Regions from separate parts of the Paenibacillus beijingensis genome, predicted to be linked through region 1. Evidence: a T-box and tRNA genes for the amino acid it is inferred to sense, from the RefSeq annotation. Region 1 holds a T-box; the other regions hold tRNA genes.
The links. A T-box is a leader RNA that pairs with one kind of tRNA and senses whether it is charged. The one in region 1 lies ahead of leuS (leucine--tRNA ligase), so its partner is inferred to be a tRNA-Leu.
Positions count from the first base shown of each region.

Region 1 (6,644 bases):
GGGCTGCTTTCTGGAGATGGGTCTTGGCCGCCAGCTGCTCCTTCCGATCTCGGAGCTGCCGGAGCGGATCGAATACCGCCCGCTGCCGGGGGATGAGGTGTACGTGCGGATGGACCATGACAAGGCCGGCCGTCTGCTTGCCCGCACCGCGCGCGAAGAGGAGCTGGCGAAGCTTGTGTTTACGGCTCCGTCGGCTTGGCGGAATGAGTGGGTCGAGGGCTGGGTGACGAAGACGCTGCAGATGGGCTCGTTCGTGCTCATTGACGGCGGCGTTGTTGGATTCGGCGCGTACGGTCTTATCCCGGATTCGGAGAGGCCGCATCCGCTTCGCCTCGGTCAGAGAGTTCGCGCCCGCGTTACATATGTTCGCGAGGACGGACGCGTCAACTTGTCGATGGCGGAACGCAAAGAAATCGGACGCGTCGAGGACGCCGACAGGATCCTCTCGTTTTTGCAGGAAAGACCGAACGGTTCGATGCCCTACTCCGACGAGACGCCCGCAGACATCGTCAAGCAAAAATTCGGCATCAGCAAATCCGCCTTCAAGCGCGCGCTCGGCAAGCTCATGCGCGAAGGCCGCATCCGCCAGGAAGGAAGCTGGACGCACTTGATTCCGTCCGGGAGCGCCGAAGAGGAGCGGAAGGAGTAGCGCATGAGATCATACCGCCAATTTGCCACGGTTTACGACCGGCTCATGGAGGACATGCCCTATCCGAAATGGCTCCGATTTATGCGCGAATGCTGGGACCGTTACGGCATCCCGTCTACCGTCGTCGATCTTGGCTGCGGCACGGGCAGCATTGCCATTCCGCTTGCGCACTCCGGCTTTCACGTTTACGGAATCGATTTGTCCGCCGATATGCTGACGATCGCCCGTCAAAAGTGGGAAGAGACGCCGCAGCAGGCGATCCGTTCGCACGGCGGCACGATCCGCTGGCTCCAGCAGGATATGCGGAACTGGCAGCTTCCAGGCGAGGTGGATGCCGCAGTGTCATTTTGCGATTGCTTGAATTATATAACGGAACAAGAAGATGTGGAGGCGGCTTTCCGCGCAACATACCGGGGATTGAAAGAGGGCGGCGTCTTTTTGTTCGACGTCCATCCGCTGAAGACGTTAAAAGATTACGCGCAGCAGCAGCCGTTCATTCTCGATGAGCGCGACATCGCCTACCTGTGGACGTCGGAAATGGACGAGGAACGGTCGGAAATCGAGCATAACCTCACCATTTTTGCCAAAGATCCGCAGGATAAGGAAGGACGCTTCGTCCGAATCGAAGAGACCCACGTGCAGCGGGCTTACGACTCCGATTGGCTGGAGAGCGCACTTCTGAAGGCGGGCTTCTCCAAGGTCGAGAGATTCGCCGATTTTCAGCTGAAGCTGCCGCTGCCTTCTTCCGAAAGGCTGTTTTTCGCGGCGGTCAAATAGGCGGATAATTGATTAGGAGCTGTCTTGAGCCGGATATTCCGGCATGAGGCGGCTTTTTTTCGTGCAAATCATGGGGTGATTTGACCGCTTGATGCGCGACAACCGTACATTTATCATTTGTAACGGAGAAGACCCCCAGCTTTAAGCGAAACGTAGGTGGCGGGATGAATCCGCTTCAGGTGTACCCGACATATGCTGCCCCGAACCCGCGACAAACACGAACATATGTGCTATAATGAAGGTGACTACCCGTGAAAGGTGTTGACTCTTCTTGCTCAAAGCGTTCCGGTTTCGGATCTATCCCGATCGAGAACAACAAACGCTCATCAATCAAACTCTCGGATGCTCCCGATTCGTCTACAACCGTTTTCTCGCCCTTCGTACCCAAGTGTATGAGAACAAGCGGAATACATTAACCTACAAAGCTTGTTCCCGAAAGCTTACGCTGCTTAAGCGCGAATCGGGATTCGAGTGGCTGCGGGAAGTGGATGCCACCGCCCTTCAAAGCGCGCTAAAGTCACTCGAAGATGCGTTTAAGCGCTTTTTCACAAAACAGAACGATTACCCGCAGTTCAAGCGAAAGCATGTGTCCGGGCAGAGTTATACGACCAAGAACAACAACGAAGCCATTCGCGTGGAAGGAAACCGGATTCAGCTGCCTAAGCTCGGTCTCGTGCGGTTTGCAAAAAGCCGCGAGATCGAAGGGCGTATCTTATCCGCCACCGTTCGCCGGAATCCGAGCGGCAAATACTTTGTCTCGGTATTATGCAAGATGCCTTACTGCCCCTATGTTCGGGTGGACAAGACGAAAAGCGTGGGCATCGATCTGGGCCTTAAGCACTTCGCCATCCTTTCTACGGGAGAAACCATCGACAATCCGAAGTATTTACGTAAGTATGAGACGAAACTGGCCTGTTGGCAGCGGAGATTATCCCGCCGGCAAAAGGGCGGTCAAAACCGTGCCAAGGCCCGAATGAAAATCGCCCGGCTGCATGAGAAAGTCGCAAACTGCCGTGAGGATTTCCTGCACAAACTGTCGACCCGGCTGATTCGTGAAAACCAAACGATCTGCCTGGAAGACCTGCAAGTGGAAAACATGCTCAAGAATCATAAGCTTGCGCGGTCCATCGCGGACGCGTCATGGTCCAGGTTCGGCGAAATGCTCGCCTACAAAGCCGAGTGGCATGGGCGGAACGTCATCACGGTAAACAAGAGATTCCCGTCAAGCCAGTTATGCTCGGCATGCGGCCAGCGAAACCCGGATGTAAAAGATTTAAAGTTGCGCGAATGGACGTGTCCGATGTGCGGCGCCCGGCATGACCGTGACCGTAATGCGGCGATCAACATCGAACGGGAAGGACTTCGTTTGTTGGAATGAAGGAAGTTGAACTGCCGGGACGGCAGGGATCGCCTGGTCAATTTCTTTTCAATAGAAGGGATTACCCAGGAATCCCCCGCCTCTTAGCGAATGCGTAGGCGGTGGGAGGTTCAATTGAAAAAATCCGTCACAATCAGAAAAGATTGTTTATAATGGAATGATATATTAATTCGTCCCCGGACAGGTACGGGATGACACGCAATGTTCGACAGCTAAGCTCTATTAGTTTGAACAAAACCTTGGACTTGAAAAGTTTGCTGCGCGAGCAGATCATTCTTCCGATCGCTGTTGCAGCCAAATTCTTTTACTCTAATATTCCTATAGGGCAAGAATTTGACTGCAAAGGCAAACACTCAAAGCTTTCCGTAGAAAATCCGCTTCGGAAGCATAAGCTTTGGTTCTCCAGAACGATCTGCTCTCTACGCTAATCTAGTCCCTTTCTTTGGTTCAACTTATACAGAGATTTGCTGCCGCAACATTTGTAAAGGAGGAACGAACGTGACGGATAATGGTATGAGACCGGTTGTTAAGCCGTTCCGGTTCGGGTTTGTGCTGGGCCGCTTTCAGCACGTTCACGCGGGGCACGAATGGATGATCGACGCCGCCTTGGGTGTGTGCGACCATGTGCTGGTTCTGGTAGGCTCCGCGCAGCTTCACGGAACGGAACGCAACCCGTTCACCGCCGACTACCGGATCGAGCTGCTGCGGCGCTTGTACGGCGAATCGGTTCATATCGCGCCGCTGGCCGACTATACGCACGAAGGGGATCACAGCCATCATTGGGGCCGCTATTTACTGCAGTCGGTCCGTGATTTTGCGCGGAAAAACGATCTTCCCGAGCCCGATCTGATGATTTACGGCCGCGACGAGGAGCGGGAGCAGTGGTTTGCGGAAGAGGACGCAGCGGGTCTGGGAAGGCTTATTATTCCGCGCACGGCGCTGCCGATCAGCGCGACGCGGCTGAGGGAAGCGATTGTCGCCGGAGACCGGGCGTATTGGGAGCGCTATGTAAACCGGGAGCTGCATGGCGAATTTCCGCGTATGCGCGAGCTGCTCAAGGAATTGTTGAAAGACGTTCAACCTTGACACCTTCAACATGCTTCTTTATAATCGGAAATAACCATTTTTTTATATTTCGGTGTTGAAGAGGAGCAGTAGTTGCGTAAGCGAGGACAAGAGAGCCGGCGGCTGGTGGAAGCCGGACCCGCGAACGACATGACGAATCTCGCCTCGGAGCCGTGCGCGCTAATCCGCTGTATTCGCCCCTCGCGAAGCGGACAAACGCACCGTCTGGCCCGCGTTATGGGCTTAAAGTGAGCGGATGGCAAAGCATGCCGGCCGCTAACTAGGGTGGTACCACGGGAACTGCAGTCTCTCGTCCCTAGCGAATGTCGCTGGGGGCAGAGGCTTTTTTTGTGGTTTTTTTAGATTATGCTTACGAAGTGGTTTTGCCTTCGGCAAAACCTTGAGGAGGAACCGTCATGAGTCAAGAACAGCAAAACTACAACCCGCTTGTCATCGAGCCGAAATGGCAGCAGTACTGGGACCGCAACGAAACGTTCAAAACGACCGAGGACAGCGGCAAGCCTAAATTTTATGCGCTCGATATGTTCCCTTATCCTTCCGGCGCAGGGCTGCACGTCGGGCACCCGGAAGGGTATACGGCGACGGATATCGTCTCCCGCTACAAAAGAATGCGCGGCTTCAACGTGCTTCATCCGATGGGATGGGACGCGTTCGGACTGCCGGCGGAGCAGCATGCGCTCGACACGGGCGAGCATCCGCGCGATATTACGGTAAAGAACATCAACAACTTCCGCCGTCAAATCAAATCGCTCGGCTTCTCCTACGATTGGGACCGCGAAATCAGCACGACCGATCCGGATTACTACAAATGGACGCAGTGGATTTTTATCCAGCTGTACAACAAAGGTCTCGCTTACGTCGCCGAAGTGCCCGTGAACTGGTGTCCGGCGCTCGGAACGGTGCTGGCGAACGAAGAGGTCATCGACGGCAAGAGCGAGCGCGGCGGTCATCCCGTCATCCGCAAGCCGATGCGCCAATGGGTGCTGAAAATTACCGAATATGCCGAGCGGCTGCTGGAGGATTTGGAAGAGCTGGACTGGTCGGAAAGCATCAAAGATATGCAGCGCAACTGGATCGGCAAGTCGACGGGAGCGGAGGTTACGTTCGCGCTGGAAGGACACGACGCGGCGCTGACCGTGTTCACGACCCGTCCCGATACGCTGTTCGGCGCGACATACTGCGTGCTTGCTCCCGAGCATGAGCTGGTGGACGTCATTACGACCGACGGACAGCGCGCAGCGGTCGGCGATTACCGCGAAGCTGCAGCCCGCAAGAGCGACCTCGAGCGGACCGATTTGGCCAAGGACAAAACGGGCGTATTCACGGGTGCTTATGCGATCAATCCGGTCAGCGGCGCGAAAGTGCCGGTATGGATTGCCGACTATGTACTGGCAGGCTACGGCACCGGCGCCATTATGGCCGTTCCGGGACACGATCAGCGCGACTGGGAGTTTGCGAAGCAGTTCGATCTGCCGATCGTCGAGGTCGTTGAAGGCGGCGACGTTGCGAAGGAAGCTTATGCCGGCGACGGTCCGCACGTCAATTCCGAATTCCTGAACGGGCTTGGCAATGCCGAAGCGATTGCGGCGATGATTAAGAAGCTGGAAGAGAGCGGCAAAGGACAAGGCAAAGTGACGTACCGTCTGCGCGACTGGCTGTTCAGCCGTCAGCGCTACTGGGGCGAGCCGATCCCGATTCTGCACTTGGAGGACGGCACGATGAAGCCGGTGCCGGAAGACCAGCTGCCGCTGCTGCTGCCGGACGTCGATGCGATCAAGCCGTCGGGAACGGGGGAATCGCCGCTGGCCAATGTGAAAGAGTGGGTCGAGACGGTCGATCCCGAGACGGGCATGAAGGCGCGCCGCGAGACGAACACGATGCCGCAATGGGCCGGCAGCTGCTGGTATTACCTGCGTTTCATCGATCCGCATAATGACAAGGAGCTGATCTCTCCGGAGAAGCAGAAGCAGTGGCTTCCGGTCGACCTGTACATCGGCGGCGCGGAGCACGCGGTGCTTCATCTGCTGTATGCGCGGTTTTGGCATAAAGTGCTGTACGACCTCGGCATCGTATCGACAAAAGAGCCTTTCCACAAGCTGGTCAACCAAGGCATGATTTTGGGCACCAACAACGAGAAAATGAGCAAATCGCGCGGCAACGTCATCAATCCCGACGATATCGTGGGCGAATTCGGGGCCGATACGCTGCGGATGTACGAAATGTTTATGGGGCCGCTGGAAGCGACGAAGCCTTGGAGCGCTAACGGCGTCGAAGGCACATTCCGTTTCCTGAGCCGGGTGTGGAGGCTGTTCGTCGGCGACGACGGAGGGCTGAATCCGAAAATTTCGGAAGGTGCCGGCAGCGACGCGATGATGCGCGTATGGCACCGGTCGATCAAAAAGGTGACCGACGATTTCGAGAACCTGCGCTTTAATACGGCGATCAGCCAGTTGATGATTTTTGTCAATGAAGCTTACAAAGCCGAAACGCTGCCGCGCAAAGCGATGGCGGACTTCCTGCAGCTGCTGTCGCCGCTTGCGCCGCACATTGCAGAAGAGCTGTGGGAGAGACTCGGAAACAAAGAGTCGATTACGTATGAGCCGTGGCCGTCTTACGAGGAAGCTTGGACAGTGGACAGCGAAGTGGAAATTGTCGTTCAGGTGAACGGTAAAATCGCGGAGCGCGTATCCATTGCAGCCGATACCGATACGGCGGACATGGAACGGATCGCCAAGGAGCTGGATAGGGTCAAGG
Region 1 is NZ_CP011058.1:4,178,710-4,185,353, forward strand. It holds gene VN24_RS18920 (CvfB family protein) at 1-649, shown strand, start outside; gene VN24_RS18925 (class I SAM-dependent DNA methyltransferase) at 653-1,426, shown strand; gene tnpB (IS200/IS605 family element RNA-guided endonuclease TnpB) at 1,698-2,804, shown strand; gene VN24_RS18935 (adenylyltransferase/cytidyltransferase family protein) at 3,303-3,890, shown strand; T-box leader at 3,937-4,190, shown strand; gene leuS (leucine--tRNA ligase) at 4,286-6,644, shown strand, end outside.

Region 2 (6,644 bases), 1.6 Mb from region 1:
AATAGTCCTGCGGGATGGACTGCAAGCCGGCCAGAAACAGCACCATTGCGATACCTAAGTATTGGTACGTGTTGACGAACGTAATAATCCAGACGTTCACGTTAGGATCGCCGAGCAAATTGGAGGGCCGGTCCTGGAACAGCAGCAAGATGTCGTTGATCGCCCCGCCTTCGTATTGGAAAAAGAAGTACCAGATGTAACCCATAATGAGCGCGCTGATGATGACCGGCAAATAAATAATCGTTCTCACGACGCCGCGGATGCGGATGCTCATGTTCAGAAACAGGGCGTACAGCAGGCCGATCACGTTCTGGAAGATCGTGCTTCCGAGCCCGTAAATGAATGTGTTTTTAATAACCGTCTTAATGTCGGGATCCTGTAACATCCGCTTGTAATTGTCAATCCCGATCCATTTGTAGTGCTGATTGTAGCCGTCCCAGTTCGTAAACGAGATTTGAATACCTTTAAGAAACGGGTAAAAAATAAAAATCGCGAACAGCAGCAGCGCAGGCATATAGAGCAGATTGATCACGCTCCCCGACCTTGCCAGCCGCCGGAAATAGGACGGCACCGGTCTCCCGGCCGATACCGACTGCAGTGAAAGCCGCTTCATATCTTCCATACTCTTTCCTCCTCGTTGAATCAAACAAGAGTCTTTAGACAAAAGAGGGGCGCGCGCCCCCCCTTTATCGGGTTGAAACATTATTGATCCCGCAGGCGCTCATATTCCGATTTCATCTTGTCGGCAAACTGCTGCGGGCTTACGCTGCCGGCAAGCAAGGCGGTACCCGTCTTGCAGATGACATCCCACATTCCGTTCGGCAAATATACACGGTCGAAGTATGGGAATACGCGGACGCCGGCGAATTCGTCATAGTACGCGGAGAACTCATGCTCGGACGAGATATCTTTAAGACCGGCGGGAAGCTTCGTCGCATTGGCGAAGCGCGACATATTTTCAGGCTTGGCGAAGAACGCGATCAGTTTCTTCGATTCTTCCAGATGCTTGCCGTCTTTCCATGCTCCCACCGTATACCTCTCGCCGCCGGAGAAATTCGTGCCGTCGCCGGCAACCATTGAAGTAAGCGGCATAATGCCGACTTTCACGTTAGGATCGACCTTGTGCACTTCATCCGCAAAGCTGGTTCCTCCTATAATAAAGGCCACCTTGCCTTGCGCGAACCGCGTCGGCATATCGCTGCGCTTGGCCGTCAGCACATCTTCGTTGATATATCCTTTTGATTTCAAATCAAGCAGTTTTTGCGCAAGTTCCGCCCACTTGTTCCAATCGAAATTGCCGTCCAGCAAGCTTTGGGCATCGTTCTGAGCCGGACTGATGAACAGAGATGTGGCATACTGATCCAAAAACTGGCCGATCATGCCGTTATCGACGCCGGACATAAAGAACGGGGTGATTTGTCCGCCGCTGCTTGTTTTCAGCGTTTCCGCCGCGGCCAATAATTCCTCGAACGTTTGAGGCGGTTTAATGTTGTATTTGCTTAAGACATCCGCATTATACGTAATGCCGTCCTTCGCTTCGCTCAGCACAAGCGTGTAAACTTTGCCGTCTTTATCGACGACGACCGGCTTGATCGTATCGGTAAGGTTGCCCGCCCACGGCTCATCTTTCAGATCCGCCAAGTAGTTGCCGTAGCGGATAATCGCCCATCCGTGCGTATCGAATACGTCCGGAAGATCGTTCGCCGCCATCTTGACCTTCAAAATATTTTCATATTCCGAGCCGGGGAATTGGAACTCCACCTGAATATTCGGGTTTTCCTTCATAAAGTCGCCCGCAATGCCTTTCAGCGCATCCTGAACCGCAGAGTCGGACGTCGTATTGTAGACCGTCAGCCTGATTTTGTCCCCGCCTCCTGAAGCGGCCGCACCCGAACCCTGGTTTTCCGTTTTGCTGCCGTTTGCCGAGCCGGACGAATTGCCTGACCCATTGCCTTGGCGTTGGGAGCAGCCCATCAGGACGAGAGAGAAAGTAAGAAACACCGTCATGATCATGAACATCGCTTTGCGCATCGTACTCGAAGCCTCCTAGGAATGATTTGTGAAAACGTATTCATTTTCTTGGGATAACTATAGCGTATTTGTTAACGCTTTCAAATGTCGTAATTCTACAATTCGCGAGCTCTTTTCAACGGTGAGCTTGCGACGTGTGTGCCGGCTAGCATGGCTCAGGACTTCTAAAAAATGGGATGAACTCGGTTGAATTACTCCGACAGCGGCTAGGCGCACACGACAAAAATAAACCCCCCAGATTATTCTGGAGGGCGTTGCTTGTTAAGTATGGTGCGGTCGAGAGGACTTGAACCTCCACGGCTGTTACACCACTAGAACCTGAATCTAGCGCGTCTGCCAATTCCGCCACGACCGCACGCCGTGAACACTCAATAATCCTAACATGCGGCATGGGACAAGTCAAGCGGATCGTTAATTCATTCTGTGATATTTTTCATGCTTAAAACAAGGAAGTCGTTTCCGTGCTTTAGCCGCATTAACCTATTGTAAAATTTGATGTATTTTAAGTCCGACATGCAGCATTAACCGTTTTTCGGAATCATGGACACTGCATCCGGTTAACTGCTCGATTTTTTGAAGCCGGTATTTCATTGTATTGGCATGTACGAACAGCTTCTCTGCCGTTTCTGCCAGAGCGCAATTATTGGCGAAATATTCCTTTAATGTCGCTACAAGGTTGGAATTGTTGGTCCAGTCATATTCGACCAGCTTGCCGATCGTCTCCGAATATAAGCCTTCCAGCTCGTTCCAATCCTCCATCTGACTCAATATACGGTAGATGCCCAAATCTTCGTAATGGATCAAGCCGCTCTCTTCCGTAATCGGCCCGCCTAATCGAATAGCTTTACAGGATTCGGAATAGCTTCGATGAATGCCTTTCAGCCCGGGATAGAAACGTCCGATTCCGATCGTAATCGACAAATCATCGAATTCTTTAGACAAATGACGCCGAACGGAATTCGCTACATTTATTATAGCTCCCTTCTGAGGATCGTTCAGATAAAGCAAACCTTCTTTTCCACTCCCATCCTCCCTGGGGTAAAGCACGGCGATTAGTTCTTTCTGCTCGGTAATAATAACGTTGTGAGTGCTGAGACGAAAAATTTCGGCCACTCTGCGCATCAAAATCCGTTTTCGTTCCTGATACCGCAATGATTCATTGTCACCGCTTTTGGAAAGGTGAGGACGTTCCCCGCAAGCGATTGTAAACACTTGATAATTTTTGCTTAGGTCCCAGCCGAAATGGTTTCCTTTCATAATCATTTCAGCGTTCTCCTGAACTTGTCCAAGCAGCACTTCCGATAAAAAGTCGTCCTTGTAGTTTTGTTCGACATCCGACTTTGTCATTACCTTAAGAAATTCCATCGCCATTAGCGGCACCGTGCGATCGAGCACATGGAAATCGCTCTCCAGAAACTCCCGCTTCGTTTGCCAGCATGTTACTTCGCCGCATAATTCGTCGTTCAGCAACAGCGGAGTCACAATGCACGGGGTCATTTGTCCATCCAGCGTCCGCTGCATCCGGATCGTGCGCTTGGCAGATTTCAACTCATTCTTCTGCGCCCGTGTCAAACGAGCAACATTCCTCCCCTGAAAATATCCTTCAAGGGTTGGAATCTCCGATCCTACCGTAAGGATATTACCTGTCATCTGTTGTACAGCACTAATCAAAGCAGGTATCCCTTTGCCCCCCATCGCCAGTTCCGTTATCCATTGGAAGAACGATTCCTTCTGTTCTTCTCCGGGGTTGGACTTCCTAAGCATCAGTTCAATGAGAGGAGACATAATATCCAGATAGGAAACTTCGTTATCGATTTCGATGATGGGAAAATCAAACCGATTCCCCGCTTCCAAGATAGCTTGCGGAATTTCATCGACATAACGGTGTGTTTTAACCGCCAATGCCGAGCTTCCCACTTCGTGTAGCTGTTCAACCAGACGAGAAATAGCTTCCTCATCTTCTTTAATAGGGTATAAACTAGTAAGAAGCAGTTCGTTGCCTTTCAACCATCGAATGACATCCGGCACTTCCATAACCGTAATATGATTAATAATTTTTTCGAGTCCTTTTTCTCCCGCAACGACTTTACATCGGGTTAGTCCACCAATACCCATTGCTTCTCTTACACTAACACCCATCCGGCTCACCTTCTTTACAAGTGCCTACTTGCTACCTTTTCACTATTCAAAACTATTCGATGAAATGTATTGTAATTCCGTAAGCCTGCCTGATCTGAAAAGCTTGCTGATTAGGTTCCTATTATCGGATCTTTCACGAGCCTCTCCCTCATTTTAGATGCAGTTTTATTTATCATGACGAGCCTTCAGGGAATAGAGCGCTCCAATAAAAAATAATGTATATAATAAATTTATTTGTAATTGAAACTATCCTAAGAGCTGACTCTAAGGTTTGTGATTATAATGATCATGATTGTAACTTGAAAGGTCTATATGGTTTTCAATCCATCGTATCGCCTCCTCTTCAGATCGTATTACCTTATGCAGCAAGTTTTCCAGCCCGGGATAATCACTCTTTCTTAAAGTCCTCATTTTAGGGTCTTTATTTTCCGCTATTTTCAATACTTTATTTGCCGCGATTTGCGATGTTTGCGATATGCTTCTATATTTTTCAGCAAGTTGCGCATAGTCGGGGCAAATATCGGAGTAAGAACGCAGTATATTCGAATAATGCGTCCGAGAATCATAAAATCTTCTAATATTCCAATAGATCTGATTTAATTCTCGTTCTTCCTCAATAACAATTGTTTTCAAATAGTGAATGAATTCATAGAAAGCCTCGACACCAATCCTCTTCTCCTCTCCTATTGGCACCCAAACAGGGAATGGTTTCTCTCCCCGATTTATTAAAGTATTATTATAAATCGTTTCTAGAATAAATTGTTTTCTGTGCGGCACTTCAAATCGTGATACATCAAAATACGTAAAGTTAAACCATTGATCTTGATTGCTCGACTCATGCAATGCGGCCAATGAAGCCATTGCTTGAAGGATAATATGGAGACTTACTTCCCCTGCATATTTGTAGTAGTGATCACATATATATACTTTATCGCCATGTATTTTAATTATCTCAAAATAATGATTTATATGTTTGTCTTGGTAACATAAGCTGAACGGTAATTCATATACATCTGCGTTGACCATTAATGTATGACCACAATTCAGTTTTTCTTCCATATGTTTAACAAGTTCCTGTTGGTCTGAAAACTTGAAATTGTAAGTCAATATCTTTCCACACTTATTCAAATGATTGGAAATTTCTCGATATAAATGCGAAAAGACAACCGTATCTTTGTTATTATAGGAGACCATTCCTGCCTGATTCCATAAGAAGTCGACAGATCCTAGTGCCCTTGTAAGAATTGCATTAACCGTTAGACCGAAGCAATTAAGATCTTTGCGGTAAAAAATATCGAGGTTTTCTACCATCAGTGAATTCCTCCTTGGGAGTTGCCAGACTCATGTTAGCCGAATCTTCGGAAAGGTCTGGTTTTTCCTGATTTCAGAAAGTCTTTCCATTTTCACGAGGCATTTTGATTACTCCAAACCGTTCTCACCCCTGATTGCTGTATGTATATAATATATTACTATATTACTCAAGTTCTACCAAGTGTCTCCGTTACTTTTCTTGTTGTGCTGTATATATGGGTTGAACGTTTTCCGGCACACACCCTTCAAATATTACCCTTTAGAAATTCTATTTAATTGGAGTATTTTTCAACAACAGCTACAATTTTTTTAATAGATGAAAAGTTATCGGAAATTAACTCCTCATCCGGGAAAATAATATTTAGTTGGGTTTCAAGTTCTACAACAACTCTTATAGTATTCATTGAATCCATTCCATACATAACAAGATCATCGTCTTCATCAAATTCATTATTGTTTATTATTTCTTGAACTACTTTAGTTATAATGTCCTTTGTTACCATTAGATTATCCCTTTAAACCGTCAAAGTCATCAAATTTTTTCTGATTTCTAACTCCAAATTTACAACATCATTTATTGTGGACAATACTTTATTCAGTGTACCTTCCTTTTGAAGCAGAAGATGTTTCATCAGCAAAGCACCAATCAAATTCCATTGTTCTGCTGCTTTACGCAAATCAACTTTTACACTATCAAAATTAATTTTACTCTTTTTAGACAGATAATCTAAGAGTAAGATAAACTCAGTTCTACCTGATATAACTTTACTAAGTTGATAAATTATTTGAGGTCCATCTTCAAACGAAAATTTTTTGCTGCTGATATCCGAACAAAATTGTTGCATTCGAGAATATAAAGAATACTCTCCGTATAATCCGCTTGTTAATTCATTCCGAAGTAGATTGCGATTGTTTGGAATATCGGAGTCCTTCTTTCCATGATATACAATTATTGATTTGCCACCTTGTAGAAATTCCTCAAATGACATACACACATGTTCAATAGCATAATAAGGGTCGATTCCCATTATTTTTTTTTTGCCCATGTCTACATCTGTAACGATAAAGTTATGCACTATATCATTTTTTTTCTGTAGTTTTTATCCCATGGTACCCAATATGCAGAAACTGAAACAATTACGGGATAACCCATTGTTATCGAC
Region 2 is NZ_CP011058.1:5,737,176-5,743,819, forward strand. It holds gene VN24_RS26015 (carbohydrate ABC transporter permease) at 1-514, opposite strand, end outside; gene VN24_RS26020 (ABC transporter substrate-binding protein) at 703-2,031, opposite strand; tRNA gene VN24_RS26025 (tRNA-Leu) at 2,300-2,386, opposite strand; gene VN24_RS26030 (PucR family transcriptional regulator) at 2,512-4,170, opposite strand; gene VN24_RS26035 (hypothetical protein) at 4,435-5,481, opposite strand; gene VN24_RS26040 (phosphopantetheine-binding protein) at 5,754-5,984, opposite strand; gene VN24_RS26045 (hypothetical protein) at 5,997-6,527, opposite strand.
Region 2: it encodes a tRNA-Leu, which carries the amino acid that the T-box ahead of leuS (leucine--tRNA ligase) is inferred to sense. The anticodon was not compared.

Region 3 (6,644 bases), 1.6 Mb from region 1:
CCTTTCCAAAAGCGGTGACAATGAATCATTGCGGTATCAGGAACGAAAACGGATTTTGATGCGCAGAGTGGCCGAAATTTTTCGTCTCAGCACTCACAACGTTATATTACCGAGCAGAAAGAACTAATCGCCGTGCTTTACCCCAGGGAGGATGGGAGTGGAAAAGAAGGTTTGCTTTATCTGAACGATCCTCAGAAGGGAGCTATAATAAATGTAGCGAATTCCGTTCGGCGTCATTTGTCTAAAGAATTCGATGATTTGTCGATTACGATCGGAATCGGACGTTTCTATCCCGGGCTGAAAGGCATTCATCGAAGCTATTCCGAATCCTGTAAAGCTATTCGATTAGGCGGGCCGATTACGGAAGAGAGCGGCTTGATCCATTACGAAGATTTGGGCATCTACCGTATATTGAGTCAGATGGAGGATTGGAACGAGCTGGAAGGCTTATATTCGGAGACGATCGGCAAGCTGGTCGAATATGACTGGACCAACAATTCCAACCTTGTAGCGACATTAAAGGAATATTTCGCCAATAATTGCGCTCTGGCAGAAACGGCAGAGAAGCTGTTCGTACATGCCAATACAATGAAATACCGGCTTCAAAAAATCGAGCAGTTAACCGGATGCAGTGTCCATGATTCCGAAAAACGGTTAATGCTGCATGTCGGACTTAAATACATCAAATTTTACAATAGGTTAATGCGGCTAAAGCACGGAAACGACTTCCTTGTTTTAAGCATGAAAAATATCACAGAATGAATTAACGATCCGCTTGACTTGTCCCATGCCGCATGTTAGGATTATTGAGTGTTCACGGCGTGCGGTCGTGGCGGAATTGGCAGACGCGCTAGATTCAGGTTCTAGTGGTGTAACAGCCGTGGAGGTTCAAGTCCTCTCGACCGCACCATACTTAACAAGCAACGCCCTCCAGAATAATCTGGGGGTTTATTTTTGTCGTGTGCGCCTAGCCGCTGTCGGAGTAATTCAACCGAGTTCATCCCATTTTTAGAAGTCCTGAGCCATGCTAGCCGGCACACACGTCGCAAGCTCACCGTTGAAAAGAGCTCGCGAATTGTAGAATTACGACATTTGAAAGCGTTAACAAATACGCTATAGTTATCCCAAGAAAATGAATACGTTTTCACAAATCATTCCTAGGAGGCTTCGAGTACGATGCGCAAAGCGATGTTCATGATCATGACGGTGTTTCTTACTTTCTCTCTCGTCCTGATGGGCTGCTCCCAACGCCAAGGCAATGGGTCAGGCAATTCGTCCGGCTCGGCAAACGGCAGCAAAACGGAAAACCAGGGTTCGGGTGCGGCCGCTTCAGGAGCGGGACAAAATCAGGCTGACGGTCTACAATACGACGTCCGACTCTGCGGTTCAGGATGCGCTGAAAGGCATTGCGGGCGACTTTATGAAGGAAAACCCGAATATTCAGGTGGAGTTCCAATTCCCCGGCTCGGAATATGAAAATATTTGAGGTCAAGATGGCGGCGAACGATCTTCCGGACGTATTCGATACGCACGGATGGGCGATTATCCGCTACGGCAACTACTTGGCGGATCTGAAAGATGAGCCGTGGCGGGCAACCTTACCGATACGATCAAGCCGGTCGTCGTCGATAAAGACGGCAAAGTTTACACGCTTGTGCTGAGCGAAGCGAAGGACGGCATTACGTATAATGCGGATGTCTTAAGCAAATACAACATTAAACCGCCTCAAACGTTCGAGGAATTATTGGCCGCGGCGGAAACGCTGAAAACAAGCAGCGGCGGACAAATCACCCCGTTCTTTATGTCCGGCGTCGATAACGGCATGATCGGCCAGTTTTTGGATCAGTATGCCACATCTCTGTTCATCAGTCCGGCTCAGAACGATGCCCAAAGCTTGCTGGACGGCAATTTCGATTGGAACAAGTGGGCGGAACTTGCGCAAAAAACTGCTTGATTTGAAATCAAAAGGATATATCAACGAAGATGTGCTGACGGCCAAGCGCAGCGATATGCCGACGCGGTTCGCGCAAGGCAAGGTGGCCTTTATTATAGGAGGAACCAGCTTTGCGGATGAAGTGCACAAGGTCGATCCTAACGTGAAAGTCGGCATTATGCCGCTTACTTCAATGGTTGCCGGCGACGGCACGAATTTCTCCGGCGGCGAGAGGTATACGGTGGGAGCATGGAAAGACGGCAAGCATCTGGAAGAATCGAAGAAACTGATCGCGTTCTTCGCCAAGCCTGAAAATATGTCGCGCTTCGCCAATGCGACGAAGCTTCCCGCCGGTCTTAAGATATCTCGTCCGAGCATGAGTTCTCCGCGTACTATGACGAATTCGCCGGCGTCCGCGTATTCCCATACTTCGACCGTGTATATTTGCCGAACGGAATGTGGGATGTCATCTGCAAGACGGGTACCGCCTTGCTTGCCGGCAGCGTAAGCCCGCAGCAGTTTGCCGACAAGATGAAATCGGAATATGAGCGCCTGCGGGATCAATAATGTTTCAACCCGATAAAGGGGGGCGCGCGCCCCTCTTTTGTCTAAAGACTCTTGTTTGATTCAACGAGGAGGAAAGAGTATGGAAGATATGAAGCGGCTTTCACTGCAGTCGGTATCGGCCGGGAGACCGGTGCCGTCCTATTTCCGGCGGCTGGCAAGGTCGGGGAGCGTGATCAATCTGCTCTATATGCCTGCGCTGCTGCTGTTCGCGATTTTTATTTTTTACCCGTTTCTTAAAGGTATTCAAATCTCGTTTACGAACTGGGACGGCTACAATCAGCACTACAAATGGATCGGGATTGACAATTACAAGCGGATGTTACAGGATCCCGACATTAAGACGGTTATTAAAAACACATTCATTTACGGGCTCGGAAGCACGATCTTCCAGAACGTGATCGGCCTGCTGTACGCCCTGTTTCTGAACATGAGCATCCGCATCCGCGGCGTCGTGAGAACGATTATTTATTTGCCGGTCATCATCAGCGCGCTCATTATGGGTTACATCTGGTACTTTCTTTTTCCAATACGAAGGCGGGCGATCAACGACATCTTGCTGCTGTTCCAGGACCGGCCCTCCAATTTGCTCGGCGATCCTAACGTGAACGTCTGGATTATTACGTTCGTCAACACGTACCAATACTTAGGTATCGCAATGGTGCTGTTTCTGGCCGGCTTGCAGTCCATCCCGCAGGACTATTATGAAGCGGCGACGATCGACGGGGCGGGCCCCTCTCGCGTTTCTTCCATGTGACGTGGCCGCTGCTGGCACCTTCGTTCACCGTCAGCATGGTGCTCACCTGATCGGCGGTCTCAAGCTGTTCGACGTCGTCGCCGCGATGACAAACAGCGGGCCGGGATACGCTTCGGCTTCGCTCTCAACTTTAATGTACCAGCTCTATTTCGGCCGCGAGGATGCGGGTTACGCGTCGACGATCGGCATACTGATGTTTATTATTATTTCCGTGGTCAGCATTGCGGCTCTTATTTTGCTCCGTAGAAGAGAGGTGTCGGCATGAAGAAGGTAACCGCGGACAAGCGAAAAAGAAAAAGCTGGCTCAATCTGACAGCCGTCGTCATTTGTCTCATTCACATTCTTCCTTTCTACATTTTGGTGACAACCTCGTTTAAAGCGGCTGACGATTTGAGCTCTAAATGGGTGTTTCCCGGTTATCTGTATCTGGATAACTTTATTAACGCCTGGCGGGAAGCGGAATTTGGCAGTCGCTTTCCGCAACAATATCATCGTCACGATTTTTGCGATTGCCTTGATCGTCATGATCGGCTCGATCGCCGCTTACCCGCTTGCACGCCGGCAGACGGGCTGGAACCGGTTTATTTACGCGCTCTTCGTTTCCGCGCTGATCGTTCCGCCGCTCACCATTCTCGTGCCGCTCTACAAATTTATGGTGGATATCAGCGGCATGAACACCTATTGGGGCGTTATTCTGCTTCATGTCACGTTCCATCTGCCGATGACATCTTTTTGTACACCGGATTTATCGGTACGATTCCGAAGGAGCTGGACGAAGCCGCGATGATCGACGGAACGGGGCGGTTCTTACCGCCGATCTTGTCGAGCAGGTGCTCCATTATGTCGACGCCCATTACGCCGATGATATCGGCATCGGGCAAATTGCGGCTATGCTGAGCGTTTCTCCCATTATTTAAGCGCGCTGTTTCATAAAAAAACCGGTACGATGTTTGTCAAGCATTTGACCCGGATCCGCATGCTGAAGGCGAAGGAGCTGCTGATCGGCTCCAACATGCAGATCAAGCAGGTTGCCGAAGCGGTCGGATATTACAGCACGCGCCATTTTACGAAGCTGTTTACCGAGGCGTTCGGCAGCAGCCCGTCCTTTTACCGAAAGCCTCAAGTGATGTGACTGTTTCCCTCTGACATCTGCCGCCGAGACGTGCTATTTTTATGAGGAGGCTTTCTGCACATTATCTCGGACGGAGGAGAGGGAGATTGACTGTTGTTTTAACCGTCGTGATCATTATCGTCTTGCTTGCTGCCGCGCTTGCCTATGCGGCGTTTCATTTTTTCAACATGGCTGTTGTCCGGAAGCGGCAGCAGTTTTTGGAGGGTGATCCGATTTATCCCAGCCCGGGGAAGCATTCGTTTGATAACGGCTGGCTGGAGCAGCAGCCGCTCGAGGAAGTCGGTATCACGACAGAAGACGGACTGAAGCTGCGCGGCTATTATTTGCCGGCAAAAGCGCCGACTCGAAGAGCCGTTATTTTGGCGCACGGGTATACGGGGAGCGCAAAGCGCGATATGGGTTCGCTCGCCGGCTTTATGCCGAGACGTTCGGATACGACGTTCTCATTCCGGACAACCGGAGCCATGGGCAAAGCGAAGGGCGCTACATCGGTTCGGCTGGCTGGACCGGCGGGATTACGTACAGTGGATCGACTGGCTCATTTCCCGGAACGGACCGGATACGGAAATTGTGCTTCACGGCGTATCGATGGGCGGGGCGGCCGTGCTCATGACCGCGGGCGAGCGTCTGCCCGTCAATGTGAAAGGAATCGTATCGGATTGCGCCTTCACATCGGCCAAACATATTTGAGTTATCAGCTGAAGCGGATGTTCAAGCTGCCGGCGTTCCCGTTTATCGATGCGACAAGCCTTCTGTGCCGGCTGCGAGCAGGTTATTTCTTCGGGGAAGCTTCCGCTTTGAAAAGGTGAAGGCGGCGGTGCTGCCATTCTGTTTATCCATGGAGCGGCGGACACTTACGTGCCGACGGAGATGGTGCACCGTTTGTATGAAGAATATGCAGGCTATAAAGAGCTGTTCATTGTTCCGGAGGCCGGACACGGGATGGCGTTTCGAACCGATCAAGCAGGATATCGGCAGGCGGTTAAACATTTTTTTGAACCGTACGCTCTAAAAAAACATTGACCTCAATTCTTATTTGTGATAAGATATTTCTCGTTGACAAGTTCAACATGCGGTCGTGGCGGAATTGGCAGACGCGCTAGATTCAGGTTCTAGTGGTGTAACAGCCGTGGAGGTTCAAGTCCTCTCGACCGCACCATAACGATTCAAACGACAAGGTTTCAGCGATAAGCTGAAGCCTTTTTAGTTTATTAACGGTGATCAGCGAAGCAAACAGCCTATCATTTCGTTATATGAAATGAGGTGATTTTCTTCACAAAAAAACCGGTTCGGAATCGCTCCGGACCGGAATCTCGTAATCTATTAAGAGGAAACTATAATAATAAGTAAAAAAGACTGGATTTATTTTGAGATATCTGTTAAAATCCAGATTACTCATAATAATTCAATCATTTAAATGTATCACAATTCGTTTCAAATGTCAATAAAATTTGCTGTGCCGCAAACCGGGAGGAGCTGGAATGGCTAATTATTTACAGTCGGAAACGGAAATGACGCTTCAACAGGTACAGGAACAGCTGATTCGGAAAGGCAAAGAGCAATTTTCGCTTTCTTATAATGAAATTGTGGAGAAGCTGGATCCTTTTGAATTAACGCCCGAGCAGTTTGACGCTTTTTTCGAACGGCTTTCCGGGCTCGAAATCGAAATTATTGAACCCGGCCGCTCCCAATCCGGCAGTTCGGATATCCCGAAGAAGAAGAAGGGAACGGGCTGGAGAGCGAGCTAACGCTAATGCCCGGTATCAAAATCAACGACCCGGTCCGGATGTATTTAAAGGAAATCGGACGGGTGCCGCTTCTGTCCGCAGAGCAGGAAGTGGAATTTCGCTCCGAATTAAGGACGGGATGAAGAGGCAAAAAGCAGGCTGGCCGAAGCAAACCTGCGTCTTGTCGTCAGTATAGCCGAAGATACGCGGGGCGGGGCATGCTTTTCCTCGATCTCATTCAGGAAGGCAACATGGGGCTTCTGAAAGCCGTCGGCAAATTTGACCATACAAAAGGCTATAAATTCAGCACGTATGCCACATGGTGGATTCGTCAGGCGATTACGCGGGCCATTGCCGATCAGGCCCGAACGATCCGGGTTCCGGTTCATATGGTGGAAACGATCAACAAGCTGATGCGCATTTCCCGGCAGCTGGTGCTGCAGCTCGGCCGCGAGCCTTCTACCGAGGAAATCGCCAGCGAAATGGATGTGAGTCCGGAGAAAGTACGGGAAATATTGAAGATCGCCCAGG
Region 3 is NZ_CP011058.1:340-6,983, reverse strand. It holds gene VN24_RS27975 (PucR family transcriptional regulator ligand-binding domain-containing protein) at 1-127, shown strand, start outside; gene VN24_RS27970 (PucR family transcriptional regulator) at 133-762, shown strand; tRNA gene VN24_RS00045 (tRNA-Leu) at 824-910, shown strand; gene VN24_RS27545 (hypothetical protein) at 1,319-1,486, shown strand; gene VN24_RS26090 (extracellular solute-binding protein) at 1,586-1,954, shown strand; gene VN24_RS26085 (extracellular solute-binding protein) at 1,935-2,441, shown strand; gene VN24_RS28525 (carbohydrate ABC transporter permease) at 2,580-3,254, shown strand; gene VN24_RS28520 (hypothetical protein) at 3,202-3,519, shown strand; gene VN24_RS27880 (ABC transporter permease family protein) at 3,718-4,041, shown strand; partial or broken gene VN24_RS00025 (helix-turn-helix transcriptional regulator) at 4,174-4,386, shown strand; gene VN24_RS00020 (alpha/beta hydrolase family protein) at 4,473-5,195, shown strand; gene VN24_RS28515 (hypothetical protein) at 5,257-5,409, shown strand; tRNA gene VN24_RS00015 (tRNA-Leu) at 5,459-5,545, shown strand; gene VN24_RS28625 (RNA polymerase sigma factor region1.1 domain-containing protein) at 5,868-6,134, shown strand; partial or broken gene rpoD (RNA polymerase sigma factor RpoD) at 6,140-6,644, shown strand, end outside.
Region 3: it encodes a tRNA-Leu, which carries the amino acid that the T-box ahead of leuS (leucine--tRNA ligase) is inferred to sense. The anticodon was not compared.